2 regions of the Rhizobium sp. BK661 genome follow, and region 2 is predicted to be linked to the other one. Evidence: predicted binding sites of a transcription regulator. Region 2 holds the regulator's gene; the other holds the start of a gene.
What was found. Region 2 encodes PhoB, which activates phosphate uptake and scavenging genes when phosphate is short. Its sites were predicted from a motif close to TGTCATNNANCTGTCAT; they were not measured.
Positions count from the first base shown of each region.

Region 1 (9,918 bases), on a different contig from region 2:
CATGGAAATGTAACCGTGACCGATCTCTCGGAGCGCATGCTGGCAGTAGCATCCGAGAACGCCTCTCGCCGTGGCCTGACAAATTTCAACACCAGAGTTTGCGATGCCGGCGCCTTGCCGTTTCAAGATGCGTCCTTCGACAGCGTACTCTGTCGCTTCGGCTTCATGTTCTTTCCCGAAATCTCGGTCGCCGCTCGAGAATTTGCACGTGTGGCAAAGCCGGGAGCACGGATATGCGCGGCCGTCTGGAGCGGCCCTGACAAAAACCCCTGGGCAACGACGATCATGTCGACGATCTCGCGTCACATCGAGATGCCCGCCCCGCCCCCCGGCTCGCCCGGACTTTTTCGTTGCGCGCCCGAAGGATTGATGCGTACCGCCTTCGAAGACGCTGGCCTGACAGATCTGCACGAGGAGGAAGTTTCATCTACCATGAGCCACGCGTCTCCCGAGAAATATTGGGACTTCATGACCGACATCGCGGCACCTGTCGTGGCGGGGCTCGCTAGGGCCGATACCGCGACGCAAGCCCAAATCCGCGGCGAGGTTCTGGCCCTGGCGCGAGGCTTCATTCAAGATGGCCAGGTGCAACTTCGTTCAACCGCCACAGTCATCGTTGGGACACGCTAGGTTAAGCTCGATCGAACCTACGAAGGCGATAAATTTGGCCGTTTCGCACCGGAGTTGACTTGATTTGACTGTCTCTTTTTAAAGCCTGCTCACTTCCTCGACGGCGTCCCAGAGGGCGATCGGTTTTTGCAGCACGCCGATCCTCTGCAGTCGACACGCGATCTCGATTTTCGGACCACCTCCACCCAAATGTAGATCCCGCACGACAGCCTACGACGTCTCGTCAGCAGGGAGGCGAAGTGCGTCCTCCTCTGTTGGGCAGGGCCCAAGAACGCTGGCTCCCGCTCCCCGCGAGGCAGATTCGCCAATGCGTCACCATGTTCGGGCCTTGCGGCCCACGAATTTACCCCCGCGCAGCCAGTCCCTTGCCAACCCTTGGCAGTGAAACTACAGGCAAGAACTTGATTTGGGTGCTATGCTTCCGCCATTGCGGAGAAGAGCGCGGCAACTGATTAGCAATTAGACGTTCATGCCAACAGCACGTCGTTCTTAGACAAGGCAATGGCCTGGTCTCCCTTGCTCAATTGGGCTGGCGCGAGCGGAGACCACGAACGTCTAGCACTTCGACACAGTATCTTTCGATTTCGGTGGAATTAAACGCAACGGAGGAGCTTCAATGTCTAATCTGCGCATCGACACCATGAGAATGGCCAGACGAAACAAGCTGGTCGGCATGTGGGCTGCCAATAAGCTGAACCTGGTAGAGAGCGATACGAAGACCTACTCGGACGACCTTGCAAAGGCGGCCTTCGACGTCAATCAAAATGATATTCTTGCCAAGATTCGTAGCGATTTCGACGCAGCGGGCATAGTCCAGTCCGATGAAGAAATTCTGGCGATGATGAACCAATGTTGGCTCAATGCCGGAAACCAATCCGCACAGTCGTCCGACACCAGTGATGGCGCACTGGTGCAAATCGCACGAAACCTTATGAGGTGACGAGCTTCGTTCGAAGAAACAATGACAGTTTCGGTCCGCCCCACCCCTCACAGCAGAGGTGTTCGGCTGCGAAAAGTCCTACAGGGAACCCCTCAATAAGGTCCTACACATTGACGACGGGGTCCATAGTAGGGCTGGAAGGTGTTGTCGAACGCCCTGTAAGTGCGATAGCGCGCGTAACACCAACTGACATGGCTGCCCCCTTGATAGGCGACCGAAGGCTCATACTGGCGGTACGGCCGGTAATAGCCGTAAGGACGGGAATAATAGCCGTAGGAAGAGCCGTAGAACGTGTCATCGTACGGGCCGTAGTACGGCTGTGCCAAAGCGCCGCCAATGATCGTACCGACAGCCAGGCCGCCCAGGGCCCAGCCCCATTCAGATCCGTGGTGATGGTGGTATCCACGGTAATGGCCGCCATACCAGTGGCCGCCTCCTCCATGCCGCCATTGTACGGGTTCTGTCCGCTGCTGCATCTCGACCACGGGCGGGTTGATGGCCGGAAACGCCTGGGCTGGCGTAATTCCGGAAACATTTGTGACCAGGCCCAACGCTACGACGGCTAGCTTTTTCATGACGGCCTCATCCCCAGCGAAGAGGAGGGGCATATTTCCCTCCTGCCGAACCAAAGGTGAACGCAATTTGTCGAAAATCGTTCCCTGCGACGGCGTCGACACCGGAACATGCTTTTCATCCGCCCGCACAGAAATGCCGGACCCAGTGCGCGCCCAGTGAAGAGGACCCGCTGTCCTGTGGCCGGCGTTTGCGTGCTGCTACGAATAAGTTGACCTTGCCATCGGTTTCCCATTGCCCTGAGCACCCCTCCGCATTTATTACCGATTTATGACAGTTACACCCACCCCTGGAAGTGGCCCCTGATGATGAACATTTTTCGCAAGCTGATGCCGCGGGAGGACAGATTCTTCGACATGTACTCGAAGCATTCGAAAGTCGTCCTCGATGCAGCGGAAGCTTTAAACGACCTTCTCAATGGCAAGGACCTTGATAAAAATTGCCAAAGGATTGTGGGGCTGGAGAACGAGGCCGACGACATTACACGCGAGGTACTCCTTGCGGTCAGGCGCAGCTTCATTACACCCTTCGACCGTGGCGACATAAAGGACCTTATCCAGTCGATGGACGATGCCATCGACATGATGCACAAGACTGTCAAAACCATACGATTGTTCGAGCAATCGAGCTTCGATCCGCTGATGCAGCAGATGGGTGGGGAGATCGTCAAGGCAGCAAGGCTCATTGCGGAAGCCGTTACCCTTCTCGATAAGCTTGGCCCAAATGCCCAGCGACTCTCGACAATTGCGGAAGAGGTCACGCGCGTCGAAGGGAGGTCCGATGAACTCCATGACGAGGGCCTGAAAGACCTGTTCAGACGTCACGGGGCTAGGGGCGACGCCATGGCCTACATGATCGGCAGTGAAATCTACGGCGAACTCGAAAAGGTCGTCGACCGGTTCGAAGATGTCGCCAATGAGATCAGCGGCATTGTCATCGAGAACGTCTGATGGATGTTTCGATAGCTTTGCCACTGCTCGTTGGCTTGATCATCATTGCGCTGATCTTCGATTTCCTCAACGGATTGCACGATGCGGCCAATTCCATTGCGACAATCGTGTCTACGCGTGTCCTCCGTCCGCAATACGCGGTCGTCTGGGCAGCATTCTTCAATTTTATTGCCTTTGCGTTCTTCGGCCTGCATGTGGCTCAGACAGTCGGAACGGGGATCATTGATCCAGCCATCGTCTCTCCACAGGTGATCTTCGCCGCCTTGATGGGGGCGATCATCTGGAACGTCGTCACCTGGATTTTCGGCATTCCTTCCAGTTCGTCGCATGCACTCGTTGGCGGTCTCGTCGGCGCAGGCTGGGCGAAGGTGGGTTTCGCTTCGATCGTCTGGAGCGGCTTCCTGAAAACAGTCGGAGCGATTTTCTTCTCTCCGGCCATCGGCTTTTTCCTTGCATTGCTGCTGGTGCTTCTCGTGTCCTGGCTGTTCGTGCGGCAGACGCCTTTCGCTGTCGATCGCACGTTCCGCGTGATGCAGTTCGTGTCCGCCTCTCTTTATTCACTCGGGCACGGCGGCAATGATGCGCAGAAGACCATGGGTATCATCGCCGTATTGTTGTTCAGCCAGGGTCATCTCGGTTCGGAATTCTACGTGCCGTTCTGGGTGGTCATCTCTTGCCAGACCGCGATGGCACTCGGCACCCTCTTCGGTGGCTGGCGCATCGTCCACACCATGGGGTCGAAAATCACGCGCCTCAACCCAATGCAGGGGTTCTGCGCCGAAACTGGTGGAGCATTGACCCTCTTCGGTGCCACTTGGCTCGGCATTCCGGTATCGACGACCCATACCATTACCGGCGCAATTGTCGGGGTCGGTGCAGCCCGCCGCCTTTCAGCGGTGCGGTGGGGCCTTGCCAGCAATATCCTGATTGCGTGGATCATCACGATGCCTGCCGCTGCAGCAATTTCCGCGCTCTTCTACTGGCTGGCAAGCCTTTTCGGTTAGGACCACGCCCACGTGCTTGAAGCTTAGCCAGAGGCGGCCGGCCGCTGGCACGCTTCAAGACAACGCTTCAAAACCCAGCATCTCCCAATCCGCAGAAGGGATCGACCGGGCTGTTGCGGTTCCACGGCACATTGCCGAGCAATGCGTCCACCACTGCCCGCTGCATGGTTTCGGTCGTCGAATAGGCGTTGATGTAGGTCGGCACCCGCGGCGCATCATAGAGAAGATATGGATAGCCAAAGGAGATCATCACCGTCGGGACGTCATGCCAGCCACGCCACATGGCATTGCCGAAATTGCCGGTAAGCTTGAGCCAGTCGAGAAAAATGCGCCCGCGTGTCAGAAGTGTTTCATCGCCGAGGAGGTACAGCAGGAGGTCGAAATCCTTCGTATCGACCGCCATTTGCGGCGTATGTATCGTCACCTCGAAACCATGGTCTTTCAAAAAATCCGGCAGCACAAATTGCTGTGGCCCGGGCCAGAACGGAACGACGATGTCGCCGCTGAAGACGAGGACACGTCGGTGCTTTTTCGGGTCGAGCGGAAGGGTGCTGTCGACATCCTTGACGAGCGTGGGGATCCGCCGCGACACGGCATCTGCATAGGCCTTGTTCCTTTCCGTCTCTACTGTTGTCAGCTGCTGCGGTCGGTGCAGGCCAAGCGCCGCCTTCAGACCCAGCTGGCGTATCAGCGCCTCATCGACCCTCTCTTCCCTCAGACGGCCATCGGAAAGCGCTGCCTTGAGGTAGGAGAGATCCGCATCACAATTGTCGGAAAAGAGAATGACGTCGCAGCCGGAGGAGATAAGCTCCGGCAGATGCTCTGAACGCTTCGACCATGAGCCGAGTCCCGCCATCGGGGTGGCATCGGAGACGATCAGACCATTGAAGCCAAGACGTTTGCGCAACAGTTCGACGTTCAGCAGACGGCTGATCGATGCCGGACGGAAGGCCTCGATCCCGGCCTCCGGTGTGATCAACCTCACGAAACTTGGAAGTGCGATATGGCCCGCCATCACCGACAACGCACCGGCTTCGATCGCCCGCCGGTAGAGCCGGCCAAAAGTGTTCTCCCACTCTTCCATCCCAAGCGGGTTGATCGTGGTCAGCAGATGCTGATCGCGATCGTCGAACCCCTCCCCAGGCCAGTGCTTGACGGCCGAGGCAATGCCATTTTTCTGGAAGACCTCCATCTGCGTGATTGCATGCCGCTCGATCACAGCGACATCAGAACCAAAGCCGCGCGTCGCAACGATGGGGCTGCGGAAAACTGCATTGATGTCGAGGACCGGTGTGAACGACCAGTTGATCCCGGCCGCACGCGCCTCTTGGGCCATGATACGGCTCACCTCGGCGGTCGCCTCCACATCGTCGAGTGCCGCAAGCCCGAGCGGGTTCGGCATCTCTGCCGCCCCTGAAAGCGCGAGCCGACTGCCTTCGAGATCGGCGGAAACAAGGAGCGGCGTCGGCAGGTCGATGTTCAAGGAAGCGATCAGGGCGCGCTCGCTCGCCGCGTCCGCACCGCCGAACCGCGTGATACTACCCGGTCGGAAGGCTTTCAGACGCTCAACCTCGTTGGGATCGCTCCCGAAGAGAACAAGATTGAAAAGTTGAGGCAACCTGTCCTCGCCAGACAAGGAGGCGAAACGCGCCTTGACCCATGCGATGCCGTCACCATCGAGGTTGAATGGAGGATTAGCAAGATGATCGAATATCATAGCCCTTACCTCCGGCCGATCTGCCACGACCGTAGAGTAGTTCACCGAAGCCGCCACGTGAAGCTCGCTATCCACTCGGACCCTAACCGTCTTCCGATGGACCTCTCTCGACCGGACGTTATGCCAGACGAGTCGACGGCCCGATGCTCGCCAGTAGGTGAGTGCCCCCTGAGATGAAGCCACCGCCAAACCCGTTGGAGGGGATGCTTCCCCGAACCCCATCATTTGCATCGTTGCGCGGTGACACTTCTTCGCGGATCGCCGATCTCTTAGAGTGCCGCTCTCTTGTCGGGCCGACCAAGCGTGCGAGCAGATAATCGATCTCAGCCTTTGCCATGGCCGAGAGGATCTGGGGAGCTTGCGTTGCGCATCCGTAGCGGTCATGCCCCGGCGCTTGAGCACATGTTTGCGCACTGCCAACCCAATGCCGAGTTGCTGCTCATACCGGATCAATGGCAAATGTGCATCGAACAGGTCGTGCGCCTCCTCCCGCTTTCCGGCGGCAAACAGCCCCACGAGCTCGGTGAGCATGTCGGGAAAACCGTAGCCGGACATTGCTCCGTCGGCGCCGCGCTCTGGTTCGAAATCAAGAAACATGCCGCCGTTACGGCAGCGAATGGAGAAGTGTCGCAATTCTCCCGACTTCTGCAAGGCGCGGAGCGTCGAGATCTTTTTCGAGGCCCGGCCAGTCCTCATGCTTCAACCTCAGGCGTGAGTGGTGAATGGAGACGATTTTCGCGATCGCCCCGGGCGTCATGACCATCGTCAACGTCAATGGATAGTCATGTAGCACCCATGGGACATCCTCGCCGACGGCCTCGACTGCCCCGGCAAAGTAGTTGACGATCTGGTCGTCTGTTAGCAATGCCGGCGGCGGTGCAATCATGCTCCAGCGGCGCCCATGTCCATCGAGTCGCGGGTAAGAGAGCACATGCTGACAAACCCTGGCGACGAGACGCCGACGATGACGGGAATTTTGGAGCGGGAGACAACCCGCTTTACGATCGCGCGGCTTTCTTCAGGCTCCATTTTGGACGCCTCGCCCATGATTCCGAGGATCGTGATGCCGGTGCAGCCGCTATTCTGATAGAAATAAATGAGTTTGTCTATCGAGTTGAAGTCGATCGAACGGTCCTCAAAAAAAGGGGTGTCGTTGCAATCGCATATACGCCGCTGGTTTCGGTACCGAATTGTCATTTCTTGCTGTCCTTTCACGCTTGATCGCGCTCCTCGGTTTCCGCACTCATCGGATAGAGGCCTACAATGGCACGCCACAAATTTATTCTCGCCAGCATCCATACTTTCATTCGCTCCTGGTCCGTAGCGCTGAGAGCACTCATCAAAGCAGAGTTGCGGGGATCCAAACCGCTCCATCTTCATCCACCACGACCAAGTCGTCCATGGGGTACCCTTTGAGCGTTTGCGAATGTGTTTGAGGTGCCTCGAATTCAGATGAAACCGCCCTGCCGCAAATCGCGTTTAAGGCTCAGGCGCGCATCACACGCGCCATCCTTGTGGTGAAGGGCCGGTTCATCTCGCGCAGGAAGAAGCGAGCCTATGCTTCCGTTGCGCAAGCGGGCCCGAACGGCACGATTTCGACAGTTGCGATGTCGCTTGCATTTTGCCCATCATCGATCCTGTGACAAATTGAGGGAGCGTCCCGTGAGCAACAGCGAACGACAGAAGATGGCTGCTGGAGAGTGGTATTGCTGCCTCGATCCGGAACTCGATGCGTTGCGCGTGTTCGCGCGCAAGGCGGTGCATCAGCACAACACACTTGACCCCGAAAGTCGGGGCAATATTGCACCAGCGCTGAAAGCGCTATTCGAGAAAGCGCCCGAAGATGCCTTCATTGAGGCACCATTCCACTGTGCCTACGGCATGAATATTTCACTAGGCCATCGTGTCTATCTCAATGCCGGCTGTACCATCCTCGACACTGCTAGCGTTCGAATTGGTGATGGCTCCATGCTTGGGCCTGGTGTCCACATCTATTGCGCCGACCATCACCGGGATCCAGTCCTCAGGCGCAGTGGTTTGGAAATCGGCCGGTCCGTAGCAATCGGCGCTGACGTTTGGATCGGCGGCGGCGCAATCATCCTCGGGGGCGTGACCATCGGCGATGGCGCGATCATCGGCGCCGGCTCTCTCGTCACTCGTAACGTGGCGCAAGGCGCAACGGTCGTAGGAAACCCTGCGCGAGAGATGTGCCGGGACGAGCCGTGAGATTCCTTGATCGCTTAGACAAGAACTTGGTGCCTGACTTGGAACGGGTCGCTCCTTCATCAATCAAGCCGGCTCATATGATTACCGGACCAATGAATTTGACATCGCGGTCCACCAGAGACACCCTGAAGGAACAGCGATTCGACTTGCACAGTTTCCTCTCGCGATTCAACGTACCGCGCGTTTCTCCTTATTACGTCGAGAGCTATCAGGAGGAGGTAGCATGAAAGAGGCGGCGCCCGTTGAGAGAACGGATCACTGAGATGCAGATGATTATCGAGGGACAGTCACACTTCCAGCCTTTCGGCTTACTTTATTGGGGTTTCACAGATCTCAACAAGGGAGTTGGAAGCATGACTGCCTTTTATGACCACCGGCGGCGATTATCACAGATCCTACGGCCATCTCCGGCGCAGGACAGAAGCGGCAAAACGCTGCGCTCCGGTCGGGTGAAGAACGATCGACAGTCTCATGCGGTTGTCGAGGCAACACACAGCTGGATGGTCATGTACAACTGGCTCGACGACATTTGTGATGATGTGCACGCCACATTGATTTGGAACCGGGTCCGCGAACTCCCATACGGGCCAGCGACGGATGAACGGTCGCGCGAAAGGCCAGACCGATGTCAGCACCCGACTTCGCGCCTAATGCCGCCGAAAACCATTCTTGCACCACCGGGGCGTCCACAGATGGAGAATGGTTCAGAGCCGAAGGGCAGCAAAGCAATCTGTCCAGCGAAAGCAAGAGATTGGGTCGATCGGCGCCAATGCCCGTCAGAACGAAACGGAACTCAAGGAAAAGCCGGCAGATGGCGGTGTTTTTCCCCTTGTGTTCTTTCATTGGAGAAAGACCATGATACCCTCGAGTCTCTTCTATGATCTTGTTGACTCACAGATCGCGTTTAAAATCGTACAAAGGAATTTCAACAGTCCCAACTATATCTTCAGCGTGCCGCGTGCCAGCGACGGCCAACTCCGCTTGTCGATACTCGGAAGTCAGCCCTTGATCGGGTCGGCAGATGCCATTCTTGCTCGATTGAACGCGCTGCTATGCGAGCATCCCGCACCTCAGGTCCAGCATTCCTTTAAACAGTCCATCGCCACTGGCACCGTAGTGCAGTACTCCCTCTTTCCCGAGGCGGAAAAGGGCAAGCAGCACGGATGGCCGGAACAGATTTCTGTCGAGTGCCGTATTGTTCCTTCCGACCAGCCAAGTGCCGATAGAGAAACGGTACTTGTGAATGTCAATGTGGAGACAAGACACAGCCTGCACCTCATGGAGCGGCTGGGGCGGGATAACTTCCAGGAAATCGGCCGTCTGTCCCCTCTCGCCCTCCCCAAGGATGTTCATGAGAAATTGGCTGCCAACGGATACTATGAGCAGAGCTTCATATCCTTGTATGGCGAAGAGGCTTTCGACGAGGCCAAGACAAGAGTGAAAGGCGCATGCGACCGCTGGGGTTCCGACACCGGTGACTTCCGGCAAGCACCGCACTGACAGACGGCGCATTGCGCAAACGGACGAATGATCGACCGGTTCCAACTGGCGTCTTTGCCATTTACGAAACCAGCCACCATTTTCGTCGACTGCCGGAATTCGTGTACGGTCGTCGCGATCCTGGGCCGGTTGTCGCGCTGTATGGGCTTGCGACCATGGTCGCTTCAGGTACGCAGTCCGGTGATCATTTAGATTGCGATCACCGCTTCGCCCGCGCCATCGACCGTGCGATATCGACGATGTCGTCGCGCGTGGCGGTCGGGTCCTCCGGCTCCAGGCGACGCCAATTCCGATCCTGAAGTCGATCCCCTTCAAGGCCTTCAAGCCCACCTACCGCACCCCGCCATGTTGATGGCGTGGCGATGGAAGGCGACTATG
Region 1 covers NZ_JANTYT010000014.1:95,514-105,431, reverse strand. The annotation lists gene FHX16_RS23355 (class I SAM-dependent methyltransferase) at 1-630, shown strand, start outside; gene FHX16_RS23350 (DUF1476 domain-containing protein) at 1,247-1,570, shown strand; gene FHX16_RS23345 (BA14K family protein) at 1,663-2,145, opposite strand; gene FHX16_RS23340 (DUF47 domain-containing protein) at 2,449-3,093, shown strand; gene FHX16_RS23335 (inorganic phosphate transporter) at 3,093-4,097, shown strand; gene FHX16_RS23330 (glycoside hydrolase family 3 protein) at 4,165-5,814, opposite strand; partial or broken gene FHX16_RS23325 (dihydrodipicolinate synthase family protein) at 6,084-6,974, opposite strand; gene FHX16_RS23320 (sugar O-acetyltransferase) at 7,477-8,040, shown strand; partial or broken gene FHX16_RS23315 (IS110 family transposase) at 8,304-8,582, shown strand; gene FHX16_RS23310 (hypothetical protein) at 8,740-9,540, shown strand; partial or broken gene FHX16_RS31640 (LysR family transcriptional regulator) at 9,740-9,864, opposite strand; partial or broken gene FHX16_RS23305 (Mu transposase domain-containing protein) at 9,882-9,918, shown strand, end outside.
Region 1: a site for PhoB is predicted at 2,403-2,419, ahead of FHX16_RS23340 (DUF47 domain-containing protein). Genes of this name have one in related genera too.

Region 2 (9,918 bases):
GCGCGCCTGCGCTCGCCGGGCGTCCTCGACATTATCGCCGAAACGATTGCGACCAATGCGCCGAACCAGATCGAGCACTCCGAGCGCCTGCCGTCCGAGCGCGTTTACATCGTCCGCAGCGCACCCGTGGAGTTGGATCGACAGCAGCCGACGGATGAGCGCTTCTTCTTGGTCTCGTTTCGCGATATTTCCGAAGTCCGGCGCATCGACCGCATGCGTTCCGACTTCGTCGCCAACGCCAGCCATGAGTTGCGGACGCCGCTGGCGTCCCTGCGAGGCTTCATCGAGACCATCCAGGGACCAGCAAAGAACGACGCGAAGGCGCAGGAGCGCTTTCTGGGTATCATGCTGGATCAGGCCACCCGCATGAGCCGTCTGGTCGACGACCTGCTTTCCCTTTCTCGGCTGGAACTCAAGTCGCATATCGCCCCGGATCAGAAGGTCGACCTCGTCCCCCTTCTCGGCCACGTCAGGGACTCGCTGGTGCCGCTTGCAAATGACGTCGGTGTGGAGATCGCTCTGCATCTGCCGCAAGGCAAGGCAGAGGTGCTCGGCGACCGCGACGAGTTGGTTCAGGTATTTGAAAACCTGATGGAAAATGCCTGCAAATATGGGCAGGAGGGGAAGACCGTCGATGTCTTCTTGAAGAATGGCTCGGGCGAACCTGTCGAGGTCACCGTGGTCGACAGGGGGCCGGGCATTCCTGCCGAACACGTGCCCCGTCTGACCGAGCGATTCTATCGCGTGAGCATCGAGGATAGCCGTTCGAAGAAGGGCACGGGGCTGGGCCTTGCCATCGTCAAACACATCCTGACCCGGCACCGCGCCCGGCTGATCGTCAAGTCGGAAGTCGGGAAGGGGACGAGCTTCACCGTGCGGTTTTGACATAAAACTGCAGCGACCTCGACCATCGTCTATTCTTTGTATTGTAAATTCAAATACATAAGCTGTCACAAATGTTTCGTCAAAATGACATAAAAGCTCTAGTCATCAGGGGCTAAAGAGAGCGTGCCGCTGATGAGACGGCACCGCCAAAGGCCACTGAAGGCCGCACTCAGACCGCATTATGCCCGGGAGATTGTTATGAACGCTTTTAAACTTACGGTCGCTGCACTTGCCGCTTCCGCCGCTTTTGCTGGCGCGGCTGTTGCTCGCGACCAGGTTCAGGTAGCCGGTTCCTCCACCGTCCTGCCTTACGCCAAGATCGTTGCCGAAACTTTCGGCGAAACCTTCACGGACTTCAAGACGCCGGTCGTTGAATCCGGCGGCACGGGCGCAGGCCTCAAGGAATTCTGCAAGGGCGTTGGCCCGGATAGCATCGACGTTGCTAACGCTTCGCGTCCGATCAACGCCAAGGAACTGGACGCCTGCAAGGCAGCTGGCGTAACCGACATCCAGGAAGTCAAGATCGGTTATGACGGCATCGTCTTCGCAACCGACTCGTCCAACCCGGACGTTGCTTACGTTCCGGCCGACATCTACAAGGCTCTGGCCGCTCAGGTTGTCGTTGACGGCAAGCTCGTCGACAACCCGTACAAGAAGTGGTCGGAAGTCAACCCGGCTCTTCCCGCTGTTGATATTGCTGCCTACATTCCGGGCGAAAAGCACGGCACCCGCGAAGTCTTCGAACAGAACGTTCTCGCTGCTGGCTGCAAGGCTTCCGGCGCTCTCGACGTCATCAAGGCTGCGATCTCTGACGCTGCTGCCCAGACCAAGGCTTGCGTTGCAGTTCGTAAGGACGGCGCTGCCGTCGACATCGACGGCGACTATCCGGAAACGCTGGCGCGCATCGCTGCCAACAAGACCGGCGTTGGCGTCTTCGGCCTTTCCTTCTATGAAAACAACGCCGACAAGCTGAAGGTTGCGACCGTCAACGGTATCGTTCCGTCGACCGAAACCATCTCCAACGGCACCTACCCGGTTTCCCGTCCGCTGTTCTTCTACGTCAAGAAGGCACACCTCGGCGTCATCCCGGGCCTGAAGGAATACGTCAACTTCTTCGTTTCCGAGCAGATGATCGGCCCTGACAGCCCGCTCGTCGAGTACGGCCTCGTTGCCGCTCCGGACGCTGAGCGCGACGCCATCCGCAAGAGCGTTGAAGACGGCAAGACCATGTAATGACCTTTGCCGGCGCGATCACCAGATCGTGCCGGCATTGCCTTGTTCCGTCGCTGGGACGAGGTTTGAACTTCTCCAAGTTTGAGAGCCGGATCGGTCTGCCTGCCGCTTCCGCTTTTGGAGTCAAAGGGCCTGGGGACCTAAACGAATGGGTACATCCATCATTCTCTTGTGCCTCGTGGTACTTGGCGCCGTTGCATATCTTGCAGCGCGCAGCCGTGCTACGGCACTTGCCGGGGGCAAGTCCTCCGCACTGCATTCGCGACCGGGTTACTATGGCGTCTATGCCGCAATCTGGACGGTGCTGCCTGCACTGATCTTGCTGTGCGCCTGGCTGGCGATCAGCCCTTCAATCATTGAATCGTCCGTCCGTGGCGCCTTCCCGGATGACGTAAAGGCCCAACCGGCCGCACAGCAGAACCTGAACTACGGCATGGTCAGCGCCATCGCGCGGGGCTTGCCGCTGCTCACTGCTGACGAGGTTGCCGGTGCTGCCGACGATCCGGCCGGCCTCCAGGCAAAGCTTGCCGCAAAGGGCGTTCCGCTCGCCGGTCCGCCTCAGCCCTATATGATCGAGGCGGCGCAGAAGCTGAATGCAGAATCCGGCTCCAGCCGCCTCGTGATGACGGCGCTGGTTCTCGTCCTTGCCGTCGCTGGCGCATTCTATGCGCTTCGCGAAGTCGCTCCGCGGTTCCGCGCACGAAACCGCGTCGAGCGCGTCATGCTCTGGGGCCTGCTCCTGGCATCGTCGATCGCCATCCTGACGACAATCGGTATCGTTCTGTCGATGCTGACGGAAGCGGCCCACTTCTTCGCTGCCGTTCCCGCTGCAGACTTCTTCTTCGGGACGGTATGGGATCCGCGCTTCGCCGGTGCTGGCAGCTCGTCCTTCGGGCAATTCGGCTTGATCCCGCTGTTGCTCGGTACGCTCTATATCGGCTTCGTTGCAATGCTCGTGGCGGTACCAGTCGGTCTCTTCGCGGCGATCTACATGGCTGAGTACGCCGCTCCCAGGGTTCGCTCGATCGCAAAGCCGCTGCTCGAAGTTCTCGCCGGTATTCCGACGATCGTCTACGGCTTCTTCGCCTTGGTCACCGTCGGTCCGTTCCTGCGCGATTTGTCTTCGCAGGTGAGCGGCCTCCTTTCCGGCAACTACACGAACTTCATTCAGGCGCAGAGCGTTCTGACTGCGGGTATCGTCATGGGCATCATGCTGATCCCGTACGTTTCGTCGCTGTCGGACGATATCATCACAGCGGTGCCGCGCGCGCTTCGTGACGGTTCGCTCGGTCTGGGTGCGACGCGCTCGGAAACGATCAAGAAGGTCGTGCTTCCCGCAGCGCTTCCCGGCATCGTCGGCGCACTTCTGATGACGGCCTCGCGTGCGATCGGTGAAACCATGATCGTCGTGCTGGCGGCAGGCGTTGCTGCCCGCATCCAGATCAATCCTTTCGAGCCTATGACGACAGTGACGGTCAAGATCGTCAATCAGCTGACAGGCGACCTTGAATTTACCTCGCCGCAGACGCTGGTTGCCTTCGCCCTCGGCATCACGCTGTTCTTTATCACGCTTTGCCTCAACATCTACGCGCTCTACATCGTGCGCAAATACCGGGAGCAGTACGAATGACGGATATTGTTTCTCCGGTTCAAGGCGTTGTCGTCTCGAAGGCGCCTGAACGTCGCGACATCGGCCTGAAGCGCCGCTATGCCGCCGAACGTCGGTTCCGGGCCTATGGGATTGCCGCAATCTCCTTTGGCTTGATCTTCCTGGCAATCCTGCTGACGAGCGTTATCAGCAAAGGCTATACGGCCTTTCAGCAGACGGCGATCACGCTGCCGATCGAGTTTAGCGAGAAAACGATCGACCCAAACAACAAGCGAGCGACCGATCCCTCGGTTCTGGTTGCTGCGAACTACGCGCCTCTCATCCGCGACGCGACGATCAAGGCGCTCAACCTCAATCCGTCGAGCCGTCCGGACCTTCGTGACGCAGCCGCGATGATCTCGAAGGGTGCGCCGATCCAGCTGCGCGACATGGTCGTTGCCGATCCGTCGCTGATCGGCAAGACGGTCAGTGTCACGCTGCTTGCGGACGCCAATATCGACTCCGCCAACAAGGGTCAGATCGACCTCAACGTGGACGAAAAGAACCGCAAGGTGAACGACAAGCAGGTCGGCTGGATGAACCAGCTTGCCGCCGATGGCACCCTGCACAAGAAGTTCAACACCGGTCTCTTCGTCAACGGCAACTCCAGCCGTCCGGAGGCTGCGGGACTCGGCGTTGCGCTGATCGGTTCGCTCTACCTGATGTTGATCGTGCTCGCCCTCTCACTGCCGATCGGTGTCGCAGCTTCGATCTATCTCGAAGAGTTTGCGCCGAAGAACAAGCTGACCGACCTGATCGAGGTCAACATCAACAATCTCGCGGCTGTTCCCTCGATCGTCTACGGCCTGCTCGGTCTTGCCGTCTTCATCAACTTCGCAGGCCTGCCGCGTTCCGCGTCGCTGGTCGGCGGTCTGGTGCTGTCGCTGATGACCCTGCCGACGATCATCATCGCGACGCGCGCAGCGCTCCGCGCCGTGCCGCCGTCAATCCGCGCGGCTGCCCTTGGTCTCGGTGCCTCGAAGATGCAAATGGTGTTCCACCACGTCCTGCCGCTCGCGATGCCAGGCATCCTGACCGGCACGATCATTGGCCTGGCACATGCACTCGGCGAGACGGCTCCGCTGCTCTTGATCGGGATGGTCGCCTTCGTCGCCAACGCACCGGCAACGCCGATGGAGCCTTCGACAGCCCTGCCGGTCCAGGTCTACATGTGGGCCAACGAAGCCGAGCGTGCCTTCGTCGAGCGCACATCGGGTGCCATCATCGTCCTGCTCCTGTTCCTGGTCGTCATGAACTTCGGAGCCATTCTCTTGCGTCGTCGCTTTGAGCGCCGCTGGTAAACGGAGTAGACATTATGAACATGTTGACGGAAGCAGCAGTTGAGAAGGCGCTGGATCAGAAGATGAATACCGTTCCCTATAAGATGATCGGCCAGGACGTCTCGGTTTACTACGGCGAAAAGCGTGCGCTTTTCGATGTGAAGCTGAACATTCGCGAAAACACGGTGACAGCATTGATCGGCCCGTCCGGTTGCGGCAAGTCCACCTTCCTGCGCAGCCTGAACCGGATGAACGACACGATCGATGGTTGCCGCGTTACCGGCAAGATCACGCTCGATGGTGACGATATCTACGATCCGGATATCGATGTCGTGGAGCTCCGCGCTCGCGTCGGCATGGTGTTCCAGAAGCCGAACCCGTTCCCGAAGACGATCTATGAGAACGTCGCCTACGGCCCGCGCATCCATGGTCTTGCCAAGTCGAAGGCCGACATGGACCAGATCGTCGAGGTCAGCCTGCAGCGCGCCGGTCTGTGGAACGAGGTGAAAGATCGCGTTCATGAAGCCGGCACCGGCCTTTCCGGTGGTCAGCAGCAGCGTCTCTGCATCGCCCGCGCCGTTGCCGTCAGCCCGGAAGTGATCCTGATGGACGAGCCATGCTCGGCTCTCGATCCGATCGCCACGGCAAAGGTCGAGGAATTGATCCACGAGCTTCGCGAAAATTACACGATCGTCATCGTGACGCACTCGATGCAGCAGGCCGCCCGCGTTTCGCAGCGCACGGCCATGTTCCACCTCGGCAATCTCGTCGAGGAGAACGACACCGACAAGATGTTCACCAACCCGGACGACCCGCGCACCCAGGACTACATCATGGGTCGCTTCGGTTGATCGCCGACGACGGTAACACTCACGACATTCAAGGATGATCCCTATGGCATCGACACATATCTTTTCTGCGTATGACGATGATTTGAAGTTTCTGACGCGCCGTATCTCGGAAATGGGCGGCCTGGCCGAGCAGATGGTTTCGGATGCGGTTCGCGCCCTTGTCAACGGCGACACGGCCCTGGCCCAGAAGGTCATCTCCGACGACGTGATCCTCGATCACGCCGAACGCGAGGTTGGTGACAAGGCGATCGTTACCATCGCCCGTCGCCAGCCCATGGCCGCCGACCTTCGCGAGATCATGGGTTCGATCCGCATCGCCGCTGACCTTGAGCGCGTCGGCGATCTTGGCAAGAACACCGCCAAGCGCGTTATCGCCGTGCAGAGCGCCGGCGTCCCGCGCAAGCTTGCCCGCGGCCTTGAGCACCTCTCCGAACTGGCGCTCGTCCAGCTCAAGGAAGTCCTCGATGTCTATACGAGCCGCGCTGCCGACAAGGCAAAGTCGATCCGTGAGCGCGACGAGGAAATCGACGCGATGTACACCTCGCTGTTCCGCGAGATGCTCACCTACATGATGGAAGATCCGCGCAACATCACCAGCTGCACACATCTTCTGTTCTGCGCCAAGAACATCGAGCGTATCGGCGACCACGCCACCAACATTGCCGAGACAATCTACTACATGGCCACCGGTGCTCAGCCGGAAGGCGAACGTCCGAAGGACGATACCGCCAACACCGTCGGCGCTGTCACCGAATAATCCTTCCGCGACCGCGCCCCCAGGAGACCGAAACGAATGATTCCAAAAGTAGCAGTCGTTGAAGACGAGGAAGCACTGAGCGTGCTTCTCCGTTATAACCTTGAGGCTGAAGGTTTCGAGGTCGATACCATCCTGCGCGGCGACGAGGCCGAGATCCGGTTGCAGGAACGGACCCCGGACATCCTGATCCTCGATTGGATGCTGCCTGGCGTATCCGGCATCGAACTCTGCCGCCGCCTGCGTATGCGGCCGGAGACCGAGCGCCTGCCGATCATCATGCTGACGGCCCGCGGCGAGGAAAGCGAACGCGTTCGCGGCCTCTCCACCGGTGCCGACGATTACGTCGTCAAGCCGTTTTCGACGCCGGAGCTCGTTGCTCGCGTCAAGGCGATGCTTCGCCGCGCCAAACCGGAAGTGCTCTCCACGCTCCTGAAGTGCGGCGATATCGAGCTCGACCGCGAGACGCATCGCGTTCATCGCAAGAGCCGCGAAGTTCGCCTTGGTCCGACCGAGTTCCGGCTCCTCGAATTCCTCATGGCGTCCCCTGGCCGCGTCTTCTCGCGCTCGCAATTGCTCGATGGCGTCTGGGGTCATGACATCTATGTCGACGAACGCACCGTCGACGTCCATGTTGGTCGTCTGCGCAAGGCGCTGAACTTCTCCAACATGCAGGACGTCATCCGCACCGTTCGCGGCGCCGGATATTCAATGGAAGCCTAGGCTTTCCCCGGAAAGCCTGCGCGACTTTCATAAAATTTCACAAATGAAAAACGGGCCCGCGAGGGCCCGTTTTCTTTGGTCCTTATCCGGCTTCCGGGTCAAGCGACCCGGTTGGCGGCCTTACGGCGCTCGTTTACCGGCTGATAGGCCATGCGTTGATGGTACGTGCAATATGGGGAGTTGTCCGGGGACTCGCAGCCGCAGAAGTGGAAGTCGTCCTTCAGCGGATCGCCGACCGGCCACTTGCAGGTGCGTTCGGTCAGCTCCGTCAGGCCCAGGCGACGCGAAATCGGAACGACCACGTTTGCGGCCGGACGATAACGGACTTCCTCGATCGCATCGATCTCGATTTCTTCCTTGAGCATCGTCGCGCCCTGCTGGCGAGTGACGGTGCGCGTGGCGACGCGAGATGCATAGTTCGGAGCGCGCGGTGCGGATGTCGTGCGCTTGGGTGTCCGGACGGTCGTCGTCGAGCCTCCGGCCTTGGCACGGCCGGGCAAACTCAAACGGTGGACTTTGCCGATGACGGCATTACGGCTTACACCGCCAAGTTGTGCTGCAATCTGGCTGGCGCTCAGGCCTTCGGACCAAAGCTTCTTCAGTTTTTCAACGCGCTCGTCTGTCCAGTTCATGCCCCTGTCTCCGCCTTATTAGCGTTGGTGTAGGCAGAATCCTTCACCGTTGCCCCGGACGTATCCGAGGCAAGAAACGCTTGCTCGATTTTGGTGACTAGTTCCGCCGCATGCAGTCTAGTAATTGAGTTTTAACCTAGTGTGAGGCTGACTCCGTGACAAGAGTCGGTTGAATCCCGGCGAATCGAATTTGGAGTTTTCCCCAACTTGCTGGACGGCAGAGTCATTTCTGCAACATTAGTTGTTGATAGGTCGGACGCCTCGGGATGGCAGCTTGACGCATGCAGCAAAAGCTCAGTTTTGTTGACATTGCAGTGCGAAAAGTAAATAGTGCTGCTCGCCGCCGAAAGGCGGCATTTTTAATTTTCAGGCCCGCCTTCCTTAGCCGGAGTCCGGCCGCTGATGATCAATGACAGGAGATCGCGCTATGGCTGAAGCCGCGCTTTACGATACCTACTCTCGTGCCCCCTTGCGGTTCGAGCGAGGCGAGGGCGTGTGGCTGATCAGCGAAACGGGCGAGCGATATCTTGACTTCGGTGCGGGCGTGGCCGTCACCTCCGTTGGCCATGGTCATCCGCATGTCGTCGGCGCCCTGAAGGAGCAGGCCGACAAGGTTTGGCACCTTTCCAACATTTATGAGATTCCGGGCCAGGAAACGCTCGCGAAGCGTCTGACCGATGCGACGTTCGCCGATAAGGTATTCTTCACGAACTCCGGCGCGGAAGCTTTGGAATGCGCGATCAAGACTGCGCGTCGCTATCAGTATTCCAAGGGCCACCCCGAGCGGTTCCATATCATCACCTTTGAAGGCGCCTTTCATGGACGAACGCTGGCGACCATCGCCGCTGGCGGCCAGGAGAAATATCTCGAAGGCTTCGGTCCCAAGGCGCCCGGTTTCGATCAGGTTCCCTTCGGCGATCTCGACGCCGTTCGTGCCGCCATCACGAGCGAAACAGCCGCGATCCTTATCGAGCCCATTCAGGGGGAAGGCGGCGTCCGGCCGGCGACCAACGAGTTCCTGAAGGCGCTCCGCGCAATCTGTGACGAGAACGGCCTCCTGCTAATCTACGACGAAGTGCAAACGGGTGTAGGACGTACCGGCAAGCTCTTTGCGCACGAGTGGTCTGGCGCCACGCCTGATATCATGGCGGTCGCCAAGGGCATTGGCGGCGGCTTCCCGCTCGGAGCCTGCCTCGCGACGGCAGAAGCCGCATCTGGGATGAAGGCCGGCACGCACGGCTCCACCTATGGCGGCAACCCGCTGGCTATGGCTGTCGGAAGTGCCGTGCTCGACGTGGTTCTCGCGGACGGCTTCCTGCAGCAGGTGCGCGACGTCTCGCTGGTCTTCCGCCAGGGGCTGGCCTCGCTCAAGGATCGCTATCCTGATATTATCGAGGATATCAGGGGCGAGGGACTGCTGCTCGGCGTCAAGGCCGCCGTACCATCCTCGGAACTGCTGCAGGCGATCCGTGACGCTCATCTGCTCGGCGTTCCCGCTGGCGACAACGTCATTCGTCTTCTGCCCCCTCTGGTCGTCACGGCTGACGAAGCCCGCGAGGGCCTTGCCCGCCTTGAACGCGCCGCTGAAAGCCTGCGCGCTTCGAAGGCAAAGAAGACGGCTTGAATGGATAAAGCCTGCCGAAAGGCGGGCGTGATAGGTAAAGACGATGGCATCCCCCAAACACTTTCTCGATCTCTCCGCCGTCGCGGCATCTGACCTGCGGCTCATCATGAACGACGCGATGTCCCGCAAGGTGGCCTTCAAAGCCGGCCAGGGTGACAAGCCGCTCGCCGGCAAGATGCTGGCGATGATCTTCGAGAAGCCCTCGACCCGAACCCGCGTGTCTTTCGATGTTGGCATGCGCCAGCTTGGCGGAGAGACGCTGTTCCTGTCGGGTACCGAAATGCAGCT
Region 2 covers NZ_JANTYT010000001.1:565,179-575,096, forward strand. The annotation lists gene phoR (phosphate regulon sensor histidine kinase PhoR) at 1-885, shown strand, start outside; gene FHX16_RS02750 (substrate-binding domain-containing protein) at 1,084-2,118, shown strand; gene pstC (phosphate ABC transporter permease subunit PstC) at 2,267-3,748, shown strand; gene pstA (phosphate ABC transporter permease PstA) at 3,745-5,067, shown strand; gene pstB (phosphate ABC transporter ATP-binding protein PstB) at 5,082-5,897, shown strand; gene phoU (phosphate signaling complex protein PhoU) at 5,941-6,654, shown strand; gene phoB (phosphate regulon transcriptional regulator PhoB) at 6,691-7,374, shown strand; gene FHX16_RS02780 (GcrA family cell cycle regulator) at 7,473-8,006, opposite strand; gene FHX16_RS02785 (aspartate aminotransferase family protein) at 8,434-9,630, shown strand; gene argF (ornithine carbamoyltransferase) at 9,674-9,918, shown strand, end outside.